Regions from separate parts of the Allosaccharopolyspora coralli genome, predicted to be linked through region 1. Evidence: predicted binding sites of a transcription regulator. Region 1 holds the regulator's gene; the other holds the start of a gene.
The links. The regulator LexA, encoded in region 1, represses DNA repair genes until DNA is damaged. The targets are predictions, from matches to a motif close to CGAACACGTGTTCG.
Positions count from the first base shown of each region.

Region 2: the regulator LexA is predicted to act here: its motif matches at 3,601-3,614, upstream of recN (DNA repair protein RecN).

Region 1 covers NZ_CP045929.1:1,659,236-1,666,290, reverse strand. The annotation lists gene nrdR (transcriptional regulator NrdR) at 1-446, opposite strand, end outside; gene lexA (transcriptional repressor LexA) at 2,111-2,815, shown strand; gene GIY23_RS07915 (NHL repeat-containing protein) at 2,849-3,913, opposite strand; gene hflX (GTPase HflX) at 3,910-5,280, opposite strand; gene dapF (diaminopimelate epimerase) at 5,455-6,324, opposite strand; gene miaA (tRNA (adenosine(37)-N6)-dimethylallyltransferase MiaA) at 6,335-7,055, opposite strand, start outside.
Region 2 covers NZ_CP045929.1:3,101,342-3,108,396, forward strand. The annotation lists gene GIY23_RS14575 (copper transporter) at 1-443, opposite strand, end outside; gene steA (putative cytokinetic ring protein SteA) at 440-1,624, opposite strand; gene recN (DNA repair protein RecN) at 1,730-3,553, opposite strand; gene GIY23_RS14590 (NAD kinase) at 3,815-4,708, opposite strand; gene GIY23_RS14595 (TlyA family RNA methyltransferase) at 4,705-5,568, opposite strand; gene GIY23_RS14600 (hypothetical protein) at 5,572-5,790, opposite strand; gene GIY23_RS14605 (HAD-IIA family hydrolase) at 5,955-6,965, opposite strand; gene GIY23_RS14610 (tetratricopeptide repeat protein) at 6,962-7,055, opposite strand, start outside.

The sequences.
Region 1 (7,055 bases):
ACGTCTGCCGCACGCAGATCCCGAATCTCCCGCTCGAAGTCCTCGACCGAGGAGAAGGCGCGGTAGACGCTGGCGAACCGCAGGTAGGCGACCTCGTCGAGCTCGCGGAGCGGACCGAGGATGGCCAAGCCGACTTCGTGGCTCTGGAGTTCGGCTACCCCTTGCGAGCGCACCGAATCCTCGACCTTGTGCGCCAACTGCTGCAGCGCATCCTCTTCGACAGGGCGCCCTTGGCAGGCTCGACGGACACCGCGGACCACCTTGTCCCTGCTGAACGACTCCGTGACCCCGGATCGTTTGACCACCGAGAGCACGACCTCCTCCACGGTGGTGAACCGTCGCCCGCAGGCGGAACAGGATCGGCGCCGACGGATCGCCTGCCCCTCGTCGATCTCTCGCGAGTCGACCACCCGCGAGTCCTCGCCGCGGCAGAACGGACACCGCACGATCGCCCCCTTCTGACGCCCTCGCCAACGCGGGTGACGTCCCCCTGAATTCCCGCCGTCAGGACATAGTCACTCAGACCACCGACAGATCCGCAACGCACCACGACGATCACACACCGAACACGATGCAGGCCCAAGCTGTGGAGGAAACACAACGACGTAACTACTAGATGTTGTGGTCAACTCTAAGCCTGCGAGTACTGCTTGGCAAACCGACACGGCGATGTCGCGTGATCGCACCGACCGAAGGTCGCTGATCTGCGTCAACCGTCGGATCCCATCCTCGGCTGCGACTCAGAGTGCATGTGGGAACTGACATGTGCGCCCGTAAGGCACGCCTCATACGTGAGCAGCCGCGGCAGCGTGAGGGGCTCCGGCATTGGAGTTCGTGCCTCGCAAGGCAGGGGATCCCGCCGCGTATACGGTGGCACCCAAGAGGACCACAACGCAGTCAGGCGTGCACTGCGGGTGTCGGTACCGCACCACCCACCCCAGTTCCACATGCGTTCTCAGTGTTAGAAGGTGTCTGTGGTCTGCGGTGGTGGTCACCTACCCGCGTCCCAGCTTGCCGCTCGCGGCGTTGGGGTCGCCTCGAGTACCAGCACGTACGCAGCGGCGGCCCCGGCCTTGCGAGCGACAACCTGGAACACCGGAGCTTCTCACCGTGCTCGGGCTGAACACGCAAGACCATGCCCTGACGGGCATCACAACAAGAACACAGACAGGCTTCTCAGGCCGAAGGAACGATGAGCGACTCGCCGGGTCGGGCGACCGACCCTTCCAGTCCATTCATCTCGACCATTCGTCGCACCACCGCGGCAGTGTCCGCGTGCGGGGCGTGCCTATTCGCCAATCCCCACAGCGTGTCGCCCGGTTCCACCTGGACGACGGTGGTGGGACTTGGCAGAGCGACAGCCCCGCCCGAGATTCCGACGAACCCCGCGACCACGACGACGAGGAACGTGCACGCCGCAACCGCGACTAGCCACACGAGCCCTTCTCCGCGGGAGCATTCTCCCCGAAGCCCGTGGCTGTAGCGCCGGCAGCGTGTCACTGCCCGTCGCCGAGGCGCACGTTCACCCTCGTCCCACTGAGACTCGCGCCCGCCGCGCACCACCGACGCGTCCCCGACGCCGCCCCCTGACGCCGCAGCACCCGTAAACCACACCGAATGACGAAGCGTCGCAGGCGTCAAGGGCGCTCTCGCGCGAACCGCCCTCCTGCCCCTCGACACGCTGGTCGTCCGAGACGACGCCCGTCGCCTTTCCGACATTCGCGGACCGGCCGGTCCCGACAGGCCCGCGGCAGCGCCCGCATCCGACCCGCGAGCGGCCGACGTTCGGAGTTGGAGGCGCCCCCGCTCGGCCGCCGCGGCACGCGGCTTATCCGCCGCCGACTGCCCGAGTTCGGCCCGCGCCCGAGTCTCCACGTTGGCCGTCATGTCGCCTCCTCCATACCCAGGACCACGCGAACGGGTGTCACGCGTGTCGATCTTGATCGAATACCAGTTCGATCGAACCTCTGTGCGATTGTGTACCAGACGGCACCGACAGCACCAGGTGTCGGCGGAAATTAGCTCGAACAGGTGTTTGATCCGCGGTCGATCGCCGTCTACTGTGGAACCGCACGCACAACGAGGCGCGACGCGCCGGCAGGAGGCTGAGGTGGCTGAGACGGTGGCTTCGACGGAGTCGGCGAACGCGCCGACCGAGGAAGCAAGGGCCGACACGACCGGCCAGGCCGCCTTCGCAGACGGACTGAGCGAACGCCAGAGCCGCGTACTCGAAGCGATCCGCGCGTGGATGAGGCAACGCGGATATCCGCCCAGCGTCCGGGAGATCGGCGACGCGGTCGGCCTCACCTCGACCTCCTCAGTCGCGTACCAGCTCCGGGTGCTGGAACGGAAAGGTTTCCTGCGTCGCGACCCGCACCGGCCCCGCACGGTCGGCGTGCTCGTCGAGGAGGCGGACGAAGCGGACGCGAAAGCGCGGCCGGAGGCGGCCTACGTTCCGGTCGTGGGCCGTATCGCCGCGGGCGGACCGATCCTCGCCGAGGAGGCGATCGAAGACGTCTTCCCGCTTCCCAAGGAACTCGTCGGCGAGGGGACGTTGTTCCTGTTGCAGGTGGTCGGCGACTCCATGATCGACCTCGGGATCAACGACGGCGACTGGGTCACCGTCCGCCAGCAGCCGGAAGCCGACAACGGCGATGTGGTCGCGGCGATGATCGACGGAGAGGCGACGGTCAAAACGTTCAAGCGCACTTCCGACCACGTCTGGCTCATGCCGCACAACGAGGCGTTCGAGCCGATCCTGGGCGACGAGGCGACCGTACTGGGCAAAGTCGTCGCGGTCCTGCGCCGACTCTGACGCCCGTCGACGCGCGGCGGATCGACCGGCGAATCACGACCTCAATCGGGCGAGCTTGCCGCCGAAATACATGATCAGAGCGGCGAACACCGCAGCGATGGCGAGATTTTGTCCCGTCGTGTTCGCGTTTGATTCCGGTTCACCGGCGTGCTCTGCGGGAGGCGGTTCCTCGTCCCCTGTCGCATCCGACGGTGGCCCCGCCTCGCCGGAGGCTGCCTGCTCGACTCCCGGCACCATGCGCACTGGTTGCGATCCTTCCGAGGCCGACAACAGTGCGCCGTCGGGTTCGAACGCCACAGCCTCTCCTTGGGGCTCGTCAGGCAACGGAACCCGGAGTGGCCGGCGAGCCAGCGCAGCGACGACGTCGCCCTCGGGGGCAGGAAAGACGTACGCATCCGTGTAAGTCCGCAAAGCAACGGTCCGTCCATCCGCGCTGACCGCTCCACCAGTCACGACAGCGCTGGCGATGCTGCCCTCTACCGGCCCACCGGGGGTGGTGGTCGGGCCGAGCCGCACGGACCCGACCCGCTCCAAGGGCACGGTCTCCCCGTCGACCAGCGGTTCTGCGGGCCGATACACGCCAGCTTCGCCGAGCGGTTCCTTCGTGACGACGTGGGGCACGCCGCGACCGTCGAGCAGCATCGCTTCCGCATCGTGCGGACCATCGGGATACGTGAGTCGGTGTAGGGCGCTCCGCCCGTCCGGATACAGCACATGCACCGCAGCGGTCTCCCGTTTGCGCTGGTTGTCACCGGTATCCGCGAGCCACACCTCGCCGTCGGCGCCGAGCGCCAGGTCTTCCACGTCGTACGGGTCCGCCGGTGCCGTCCGCTCGTCGCGCACCGAACAGTCTCTCGGATCCAGCATTGCGACCGACAGCGACGTTCCTCCGTCGCCGGTGACGAACCACGACTCCCCGTCCGAGTCCAGTCCCGAGAGTTCGTCCAAGCTTGGGTCGGTGACCGTACACATCGCGCTCGGCGGGGGAAACTCCGGCGGCGGTGGCTGCGCGGCTCCACTCGGCGCGGCAATCCACTGCCACGCCACGCCGAGCGTCAGCGCGGTCACCACCGCGCCGAACCGTCGCGCCAGTCTCACCCGGTGCCCGTGAACGGCTTCAGCGCCCCCGCCAGTTCCGCACGTACCTTCGCCCGGAGTCGCGTGCCCTCCGCGGTGTGGTCCTCGTCGATGACCTCACCCTCCGCGTGTGCTCGGGCGACGAGTTCGCCTCGCGTGTACGGGACGAGGGCGTCGACGAACACATCCGGCCGCGGTATCCGGTCGGCGATGATCTCGCGGAGCCCCTCGATTCCCTTACCACTGTGGGCCGAGACGAACACCGCTTCCGGCAGCAGCCGACGGAGTTCGGCGACCCGGGTGGCGTCGACGGCGTCGATCTTGTTCACCACGAGCAGCTCGGGCGGCATGGCCTCGTCGTGTTCGGACGCGATGTCCTTGAGTACGTCGCGCACCGCCGACACCTGGTCGTGAGGGGCCAGCTCGGCGCCGTCGACCACGTGCACCAGCAGGTCGGCGCCGGTGACCTCCTCCAGCGTCGAGCGAAAGGCCTCGACGATCTGGTGTGGCAGATGGCGGACGAACCCGACGGTGTCGGTCAGCGTGTAGTCGCGATTGTCCGGCGTCCGCGCTCGCCGCGTGGTCGGGTCGAGGGTCGCGAACAGGGAGTTCTCGACGAGCACACCCGCCCGGGTAAGGGCATTGAGCAGGCTCGACTTCCCGGCGTTGGTGTAGCCCGCGATGGCGACCGCGGGGACCGCGTTGGCCGCACGACGCCCGCGCTTGGTCTCGCGCACGGTGCGCATTGCCGCCAGCTCCTTGCGGAGCTTGGTGATCCGTTTGTGGATGCGCCTGCGGTCGGTCTCCAGCTTGGTTTCACCGGGACCGCGGGTGCCGACACCGCCGCCGGCGCCGCCGGCGCGGCCGCCCGCCTGCCGAGACATCTTGTCGCCCCACCCGCGCAACCGTGGGAGGTAGTACTGGAGCTGGGCGAGTTCGACCTGCGCCTTGCCTTCCTTGGAGCTGGCGTGCTGGGCGAAGATGTCGAGAATCAACGCGGTCCGGTCGACCACCTTGACCTTGAGCTTGTCCTCCAGCTGTCGCAGCTGGCCGGGTGAGAGCTCACCGTCGCAGATGACGGTGTCCGCTCCGGTGGAGGCGACGACGTCACGGAGTTCGCGCACCTTGCCCGCGCCGACGTACGTGGCCGGGTCGGGACGGTCGCGGCGCTGGACGAGCCCTTCCAGGACCTCCGATCCGGCCGTTTCGGCGAGCCGTGCGAGTTCGGTCAGCGACTCTTCCGAACGAGCCGCGCTTCCCTCGGTCCACACACCGACCAGAACCACCCGTTCGAGGCGCAGGCGGCGGACCTCCACCTCGGTGACGTCCGTGAGTTCGGTGGAGAGCCCGGACACCCGCCGCAACGAAGCCCGGTCGGCGAGCTGCATCTCCCCCGTCGACGGTTCTTCGGTGGAAGGGGTGTCCTCGGCAAGCAGGGCGTCGAATTCCGCGGCCTCGACCGGATCGAGTTCGGCGGTACGTGTCACAGGATTTCTCATATCGGGTACCAGTATCCACGCCGAGCGAGTCGTTTTCATCCTCGACAAGAGCGGACACGCCGCTCAGTCGCTTTCGTAACGCTCCCACCAGTCCGCATCGAGCCTGCCGTGCGCGACGAGTACGGCGGGGCCCGTCAGGGTGCTCGTGGTGGGAGTGACCTCGACCTCCACCGTGCCGCCGGGAACCTCGACGGTTCGCAGCCCGGTGTCGGCCCCCGCTGCACGGAGACCGGCGAGGGTCGCCGCGACGGTGCCGGTACCACACGAGCGGGTCTCGCCGACCCCGCGTTCGTGCACTCGCATCCGCACCCGGTCCGGACCCACTGGCTGCACGAACTCCACATTCACGCCGTGGGGAAAGACGGCCGGGTCGTGCGTCGGTGCGGCGGTGATCTCCAGCGTCCGTACGTCGAGCTCGGTGACACAGGCGAGGTGAGGGTTGCCGACGTCGATGACGAGACCGGAGAATTCATGGCCGTCGGCGCGTGTGGTGGAGAGACCGTGCGCGGTCACCGGCCCCATATCGACGGTGACGCGGCCGTCGTCGTGCACGTGGGTGGCGCGCACGCCCGCCCGAGTTCCGACGGGCAGGTCTCCGCGTGCGGCGAGGCCGGTCTCGACGAGGTAGCGCGCGAAGACACGGACACCGTTCCCGCACATCTCGGCCACGGACCCGTCCGCGTTGCGATAGTCCATGAACCAGGTGTCCGGGTTGGTCCCGCCAGGAAGTTCCTCGTCGAGACCACCGGCCCGGACCACCCGGAGGACACCGTCTGCGCCCAGGCCGCGCCTGCGGTCGCAGAGGGCACGAACTCGGGCACCGGTGAGCTTGAGTTCGCCGTCCGGATCGGGCAGAAGGACGAAATCGTTCTCCGTGCCGTGTCCTTTCGCATAGCGGGGACCGGCGGGCGGGTCGCTGATCGGCTCGTGCACGGTTCCGAGTCTACGGTTCCAGCACCGCGGACACGTCGGCCAGGAGGTCGGCGCTTCCCGCGTCGAACCAGTGGATGCGCTGGTCCCGGCGGAACCAGGAGCGCTGTTTGCGCACGAACCGGCGGGTCGCGCGTGCGGTCGCCGCTGCGGCGTCGGCCATGTCCTGTGAGCCGTCGAACTCGTCCAGCACCTGCTGATACCCCAGCGCACGGGACGCGGTCCGGCCGTGGCGCAGACCGCACTTCTCGAGGCGACGCACCTCCTCGACAAGACCGGAGTCGAACATCCGCGTCACGCGTGCGTCCACGCGCTCGTCGAGCACATCGGCCGGCCGGTCGAGACCGATGAGCACCCCGCCGTACCGGGCCGGCCCGGGAGTGGGCAGGTTCGCGGAGAACGGTTCACCGGTGATCTCGATGACCTCCAGAGCCCGGACCAACCGTCGACCGTTGCTGGGCAGGATCGCCACCGCGGCCGCCGGGTCGAGTTCGCCGAGGCGTCGGTGCAACGCCTCGGCTCCGTGTTCCTGAAGTTCGAGCTCCCAGCGTTCGCGGACCGTGGGATCGGTCCCCGGGAACCGGAGATCGTCGACGACGGCCTGGACGTACAGCCCGGAGCCGCCGACGAGGACCGGGGTGACGCCGTTGCCGAGCAAGTCCTCGACGATCGCGCGTGCCTGCTGTTGGTAGACGGCGACCGAGGCCGTGTCCGTCACTTCGAGCACGTCGATG
Region 2 (7,055 bases), 1.4 Mb from region 1:
GGGGGCAGTTGCACTCCTGCCGGAAGCAGCTGCGTGACCACCCTGCGGAGTTCGTCCGCCCGGTTCGGGTCGGCGAATCCGTCGGTCAGCTGTACCTCCCCGGTGACCCGGGCACCCGCGTCGGCGAGCGTCCGTTTCACGGCCTCGCGCTGTTCGTCGGGCGCGTCCCCGGTCGTCACCAGGGTGATCGTCCGGGAACGCAGCTGGTCGCGCACCGCCGTCGGCGCTACCGACGTGCCGAACTGCTCGGCGGCCGCGAGCTGTCCGCGGAGCGCGTCGCGTTCGGACCGCAGCTGCTCCACCTCCTGGCCGAGCGCGTCGCGTTGACCTCCCACAGTGGTCAGCAGACGTTCGCTGACCGACGTCGATCCGAGCAGGATGCCGACGGTCAAGGCCAAGAAGACAGCGGCGAGCGAGACGATGTGATAACGAACCGAGATCACGAGAACAACCCCTTGCCGAATTCGAGGACCGAGTTCCCCGTGTCGAGCAGAATCTGGAGATACGCGGAGCCGAAGCCGGTCGCGGCGAGAGTCACGAACACCGTCAGCGCCACCGCGAGGACGAGGAAGACCACCGCCGCCGTGGGTACTCTGCTGCGCTGCAGCGTGGCTACCGCGGACGCGTCGACCACTTTGCCGCCGAGGCGCAATCGGGTCAGGAACGTCGACGGGTTCGACCCCGCACGACCACTGTCCAAGAACTCCCGCAGTGTCGCCTGGAAACCGACCGTGACGACGAGGTCGGCGCCATGCGCGTCCGCGAGCAGCAGTGCCAGGTCTTCGGGATTGCCGGACGCGGGGAAGGTGACGGCCCCGATGCCCAAGTCCTGGATCCGTTCCAAGCCGTGCGCGTGGCCGTCGACGTGAGCGGGCAACACAACTTCGGCTCCGCACTTGAGGGTCGCGGTTTCCATCAGTTCCGGATCGCCGACGATCACGTCGGGCGTGTGGCCTGCCTTGCGCAAGGTGTCCGCACCGGTTTCCACTCCGACGAGCACCGGACGATGGTCACGAATGTAGTTCCGCAATCCCTGCAGATCGTCAGCATGCCCGTAGCCGGGTGCGACCACGACCACGTGTCGCGACTCCATGGCCACCGACAGATCCGGAACGCCGACCCCGTCGAGCACGAGCATCCGTTCGCGGCGAAGAAACTCGATGGTGTTTGCCGAGAACGCTTCGAGCTGGGCAGACATCCCCGCCTTTGCCTCGATCATCTGGTCGGCGACGGAGTCGGCCGTCTGCTCGGTCCCTCGTGCGACCTCGTTCTCACCGACAAAGACACCGCCCTCGTGCAGCCGTACCTTCGCGCCGTCCTTGATCTTGTGCAGTACCTCGCCACCGACGTTGTCGACGAGCGTGATCCCGGCCGAGACGAGGACCTCCGGTCCGAGGTTCGGGAACCGGCCCGAGATCGACCGGGCGGCGTTCACCACACCGCCGACCTCCGCGGACACAAGTGCCTCCGCCGTGCGGCGATCCAGATCGGCCTGGTCGATCACCGCGATGTGCCCCTTGTTCAACCGGCGAACGAGGTCACCCGAGCGGCGCTGGACCCGCGCACTCCCGACCACACCGGGCAGGCTTTCGTCCTGACGTGCAAGCAGTCCACTCAGCTTCATGCAGCGATGGTGACAAACCGATCACGTGAAGCCGGTTCGCCACGCCGAGACGACTCGTCCATTCGCAGTATCGGACGCTCCGGGCTACGGCCCGTACGGCTTCGGTCAGGACCGCGGTCCGGCCGTCTGCCGTGTCCGCGAACGCTTCGCGGGCTTCTTACCGCTCTTGGCCGGTCCGTTGTCGTCCTGCTTGTGCGCGGCAGCCGTGGCCAGCAACTCCTCGGCGTGTGCTCGTCCCGTTTCCGTCGACTCGAGCCCTGCGAGCATCCGAGCGAGCTCGGCGACCCGACGCTCGTCGGTCACCATTCGCACGTCGCTTCGCGTGACGCCGCCCTGCGAAGCCTTGTCCACCACCCAGTGTCGGTCGGCGTAGGCGGCCACCTGCGGCAGGTGGGTCACGACCACGACCTGGTGTGTCCGGGCGAGCCGGGCGAGTCGACGCCCGATCTCCACCGCGGCACGTCCCCCCACTCCCGCGTCCACCTCGTCGAAAACCAGGGTCGGCACCGTGTCGGCGCCGGCGAGCACGACCTCCAGACCGAGCATCACTCGCGAGAGCTCACCACCGGATGCTCCCTTGTGGATCGGCAGCGACGGAGCGCCCGAATGCGCCGCGAGCCGCAGTTCGACCTCGTCGGTACCGTCCGGGCCCGCATGCAAGGCGCGGCCGTCGACGTGCAACGCCGCCTCGGTCTCGCGTTCGGCCTCTTTCGGCTGCACTCCGACCTCGACCCGGGCTTGAGCCATCGCGAGACCCTCCAGCTCCGCGGTGACCGCGGTGGCGAGCCTGCCCGCCGCCGCACGCCGTTGCTCGGACAACGAGGCCGCCAGTCCGGACAGCCTTTCCGCCAACTCGTCGCGGCGTGCGGCGAGGGCCGCGAGGGCTTCCTCCGAGGTGTCCATTCGGGACAGTCGATCCCGCGCCTGCGCAGCCCAGTCCAGAACGCCGTCGACGTCCGCCGCGTACTTCTTGGTGAGCTGCTTCAGATCCGCCTGTCGCGCGAGAACGTGCTCCAGACGAGACGGGTCCGCGTCGAGGCCGTCGAGATAGGCACCGAGTTCGGCCCCCACGTCGGACAGGACCGCCGCCGCTTCCTCCAGGCGCGGCTCCAGGTCTCGCAAAGCCGGGTCTTCCGCCGTGGCCAGCTTGCGACGCGCCTCACCAACCAAGCCCAGGGCGCCGGGCACGTCCGGGTCCCCGTCCGGCGACCCGTTCACGGCAGTGTGCGCACCGGTCGCCGTGTCGCGCAGCTGGTCGGCGTCGGCCAGCCGTCGTGCCTCGTCGACGAGTTCCCGGTCTTCTCCCGGCTCGGGCGCAGCCGCCTCGATCTCGGCGAGACCGTGTCGCAGCAAATCGGCCTCGCGCGCGAGTTCACGCGAGCGTTCCGTGCGCTCCTTCCATTCCCGCGCCGCGTCGATCCACTCGCCCCGGACCCGTTGATAGTCACGCAGCACCGCGAGCACCGGCTCGCCTGCGAACCGGTCGAGCACCGCCCGCTGCTCACCACCGCGCAACAGGCGCAGCTGGTCGTTCTGCCCGTGCACCGCCAGAAGCTGTTCGGACAGGTCCGAGAGCACCGCGTTCGGCACCGACCGCCCGCCGAGGTGGGAGCGGGAACGCCCATCGGAGTTCACGGTTCGCAGCGCGATGAGACTGCCGTCGTCGTCCGGTTCGGCCCCTGCCTCCGCGGCCACGGTGCCCGCAGGAGTGTCCTGTACTGCCTCGAATCGTCCTTCCACGAGCGCGCGCGAGACGTCGTTGCGCACCTTCGACGCGTCCGCTCGTCCCCCACCGAGCAGGTGCAACCCGGTGACCACCATGGTCTTACCCGCACCGGTCTCACCGGTGACAACGGTCAGCCCGGTGTCGAGTTCGAGAGTCGCGTCGTCGATGACGCCCAAGCCCTGGATGTGCATCTCCGCCAACACACCCCGCACCCTAGCGTCACACAGCACCGGACTGGTCGACATCGAACCGATCAAGTGTTCGAAAGGAGATCCGTTCGTCATCCACGCCCGGGCGTGCCGCCGTCGTCTCCCCCACCGGGAGCCGGGGCGGCTGTCCCGGCACAGGAGCTCTCACCAGTGCAGGAACCTGGATGCCGACGGCGGTCGGTTCGCGACTCTCGTCGGTCCTTCGAACCCGCCGCCGGTGTCCGACACGCCGCACTGGCGTGTCCGACCACACCGTCACTCCGCAGACGGCCCACGCCAGCCTTGCACCGGGAGTTCGAACTTCCGCACGAGTCGATCAGTGAACGGCGTGTCGTAGAGCCGGACGAGACGCACCGGGGTTCCACCCGCGGTGACCTCGATCCGCACACCCGGCGGCAGATCGAAATGTCGTTGGCCATCACAGCACAGCACCGCTTCGTGGCCGTGCTGATCGACCTCGAGTGCCACCAGCGAGTCGCGGGCCACGACCAGCGGTCGGGCGAACAAGGCGTGGGCGTTGCTGGGCAGCACCACGAGCGCCTGCACCTCGGGCCACACCACAGGTCCACCTGCCGAGAAGGCGTACGCGGTGGAACCGGTGGGGGTCGAACACAGCACGCCGTCACAGCCGAAAGCCGACACCGGATGCTCGTCGACCTCGACCACCACGTCGAGAATGCGTTCCCGGCTGCTCTTCTCGACACTGGCCTCGTTGAGCGCCCACGTCCTCGCCAAGACTTCTCCGTCCAGCCAGGCCGTGACGTCGATCGTCATCCGTTCCTCGACGTGATAGACCCCCCGCACCACGGCGCCGACGGCGTCGTCGAGGTCGTCCGAGTCGGCACCGGCAAGGAACCCGACCCGGCCGAGATTCACCCCGAAGACCGGGACGCCGGCCATGCGGGCCAACTCGGCGGCGCGCAGGATCGTGCCGTCGCCGCCCAGCGCGAACACCAGCTCGGTACCGTCTGCAGCCTCCGTATCGGCGGTCACCACCTCGCTGAAGCAGTGCGCCTCGATCTCCGGAGCCTCCTCGTCCAGTACCCGGACGAGAAGGCCGGCATCGATCAGCTGACCGGCGACCTTCTCGGCCGTCCTCAGGTTGTGCTGGCGGCCCGTGTGGACGACCAACAGCACCGCGCGTCTCACTGCGTGCCTCCCGCGCTCTGTTCGGTCACCACGGACCCACTCTTGTCTTGTGGTCCGGCACGCACGGCCTCGCGCACGCGCCGCCGACTCTCGTCACGAGAACTCTGCTCACCGGCGCGCAACCACGCGAAGTACTCGACGTTGCCGGACGGGCCCGGCAACGGGCTCGCCACCACGCCGTGGACCCCGAAATCCCCGCTCTGCGCGTGTTCGAGGACATCGAGCACGACCTCGGCACGCAAGTCGGCATCACGTACGACACCACCGGATCCGAGGCGGTCCTTGCCGACCTCGAATTGCGGCTTGATCATCGGCAACACGTCGGCTCCGGTCTCCACGCACGCGGACAGCGCGGGCAGGACGAGGCGTAGCGAGATGAACGACAGATCCGCGACCACGAGACCCACCGGGCCACCGATGATCTCCGGGGTCAACGAGCGGACGTTCGTGCGATCGTGGATCCGCACCCGTTCGTCGGTCTGCAACTTCCACGCCAGCTGTCCGTACCCGACGTCCACGGCAACGACCTCGTGTACGCCCCGCCGCAGAAGCGCGTCGGTGAAACCGCCGGTGGAAGCGCCTGCGTCCAGGCACCGGCGACCGGTGACGTCGAGACCGTCGGCTTCGAAGACCTCCAACGCACCGACCAGCTTGTGCGCCCCTCGTGAGGCCCATTTCGGATCGTCGCGATCCTCGGTGACGAGGACAGGAGCGTCGATCTCCACCGCGGTCGCCGCTTTCCGCGCTATCATGCCGCGGACGGTCACGCGCCCGGCGGCGACGAGTTCGGACGCGTGTTCCCGCGACCGGGCGAGCCCTCGCCGCACCAGCTCGGCATCCAACCGCGCCCGTCGTGGCACCGCTCAGCTCCCGCCGTGGGGCCCGGACTGGTGGTTCTCGGTCCGGCCGAGCGCCTCTGTCAGGGCCGTGTGGGCCGTGTCGAACCGCTTGACGTGGTCGGCAACGGGGAGCTCGTCGAGTCCGCGCAGTCCCTCAAGTGCCGAGTCGATCGCCTGCTCCGCTGCACTGCCGTCGTCGGGCGCGTTCCGCCGCGCCAACATCGACGGTTTCGGGGCCGTCACGGACGGAGTCGACTCCGCCTCACCATGTGACTCCGTCCCGGTCACTGACTCTGCACTGCCGTGCGACGAGGTCATGCGCTTCCGCTCCCCTTGGTCTCCCCCACACTCGGTGACTGTCTCCACGCTATCGGACGGGTGTGCCGCGTGCGCGCACCTGGCATCGGTCAGGCCAACCCGAGTTCGTAGAGTACCGATTTCGCCGTCGCGTCCGTGCCGACGACGTCCACCCGGCCCTCGCCCGTCGCCCACCATGCGGCGCAGAGCGCTCGCAACGCAGCGAGCGGGTCGGCGTCGTCCTGCGCCGTGGAACTACCGAGTTCCACCACGGACTCCGCGCATCGCACTGTCCAGGCTTCGGACCCGCGGATCTCGGTCGCGGCCGCGGGTTCGGTCACCGCCCGCACGTCCGCGCCGATTCGGTCCGGACGCTGCTCCGATGCGGCGGTGAGTACGTCCCGCGGGGTCCCGACACCGGTCAGCACGAACAGTGACGGCATGCCGTACGCGACAGCGCCTGCGATGTCGGTGTCCAACCGGTCGCCCACCATGAGCGGGCGTTCCGCACCACTCGAAGCGACCGCACGTCGTAGCAACGGCACCTGCGGTTTGCCCGCGAACTCCGGTTCACGTCCGCTGGCGGTCCGGAGAGCATCGACCATCGCGCCGTTGCCGGGCAGCTCGCCGCGTTCCGTAGGCAAGGTGCGGTCGCCGTTACTGGCGATCCAGAGTGCTCCGAACCGCAGCGCCAGGCAGGCCTCGGCAAGATCCGCCCATCCCGTCGTCGGGGAATGTCCTTGCACCACCGCGACCGGCTCGTCCTCGAAGCGGCGGACCGGAGTGAGACCGACTCCGGCGACCTCGTCGGCGAACGCCGCACTGCCGATCACCAGGACGGCCGCTGCCGGCGGCACCGACTCGGCGACCATCGCAGCGGCCGCCTGCGCGCTCGTGCTGATCTCGTGCGGTTCCGCTGCGAGGCCGAGCGCCCGGAGATGGTCGACGACCTGCGCAGGTGATTTCGACGCGTTGTTCGTGACGAATCGGAGCGCCACGCCGGCCTCACGCGCGCCGGCGAGCGTCTCGGCGGCGGAGCTGACGGCGTCCCCGCCTCGGTAGACGGTGCCGTCGAGGTCGAGCAGCAGGCCGTCGTGGTGATCCAGCAGGCTGTCCGTCACGTCGCCCCGGCACCATCCGAGTCTTCGGTGGCCGAATCGTCGTCGGACCGGGTGGCCGCGCCACCGGACGTGCTGGCCCGAGGGGCTACG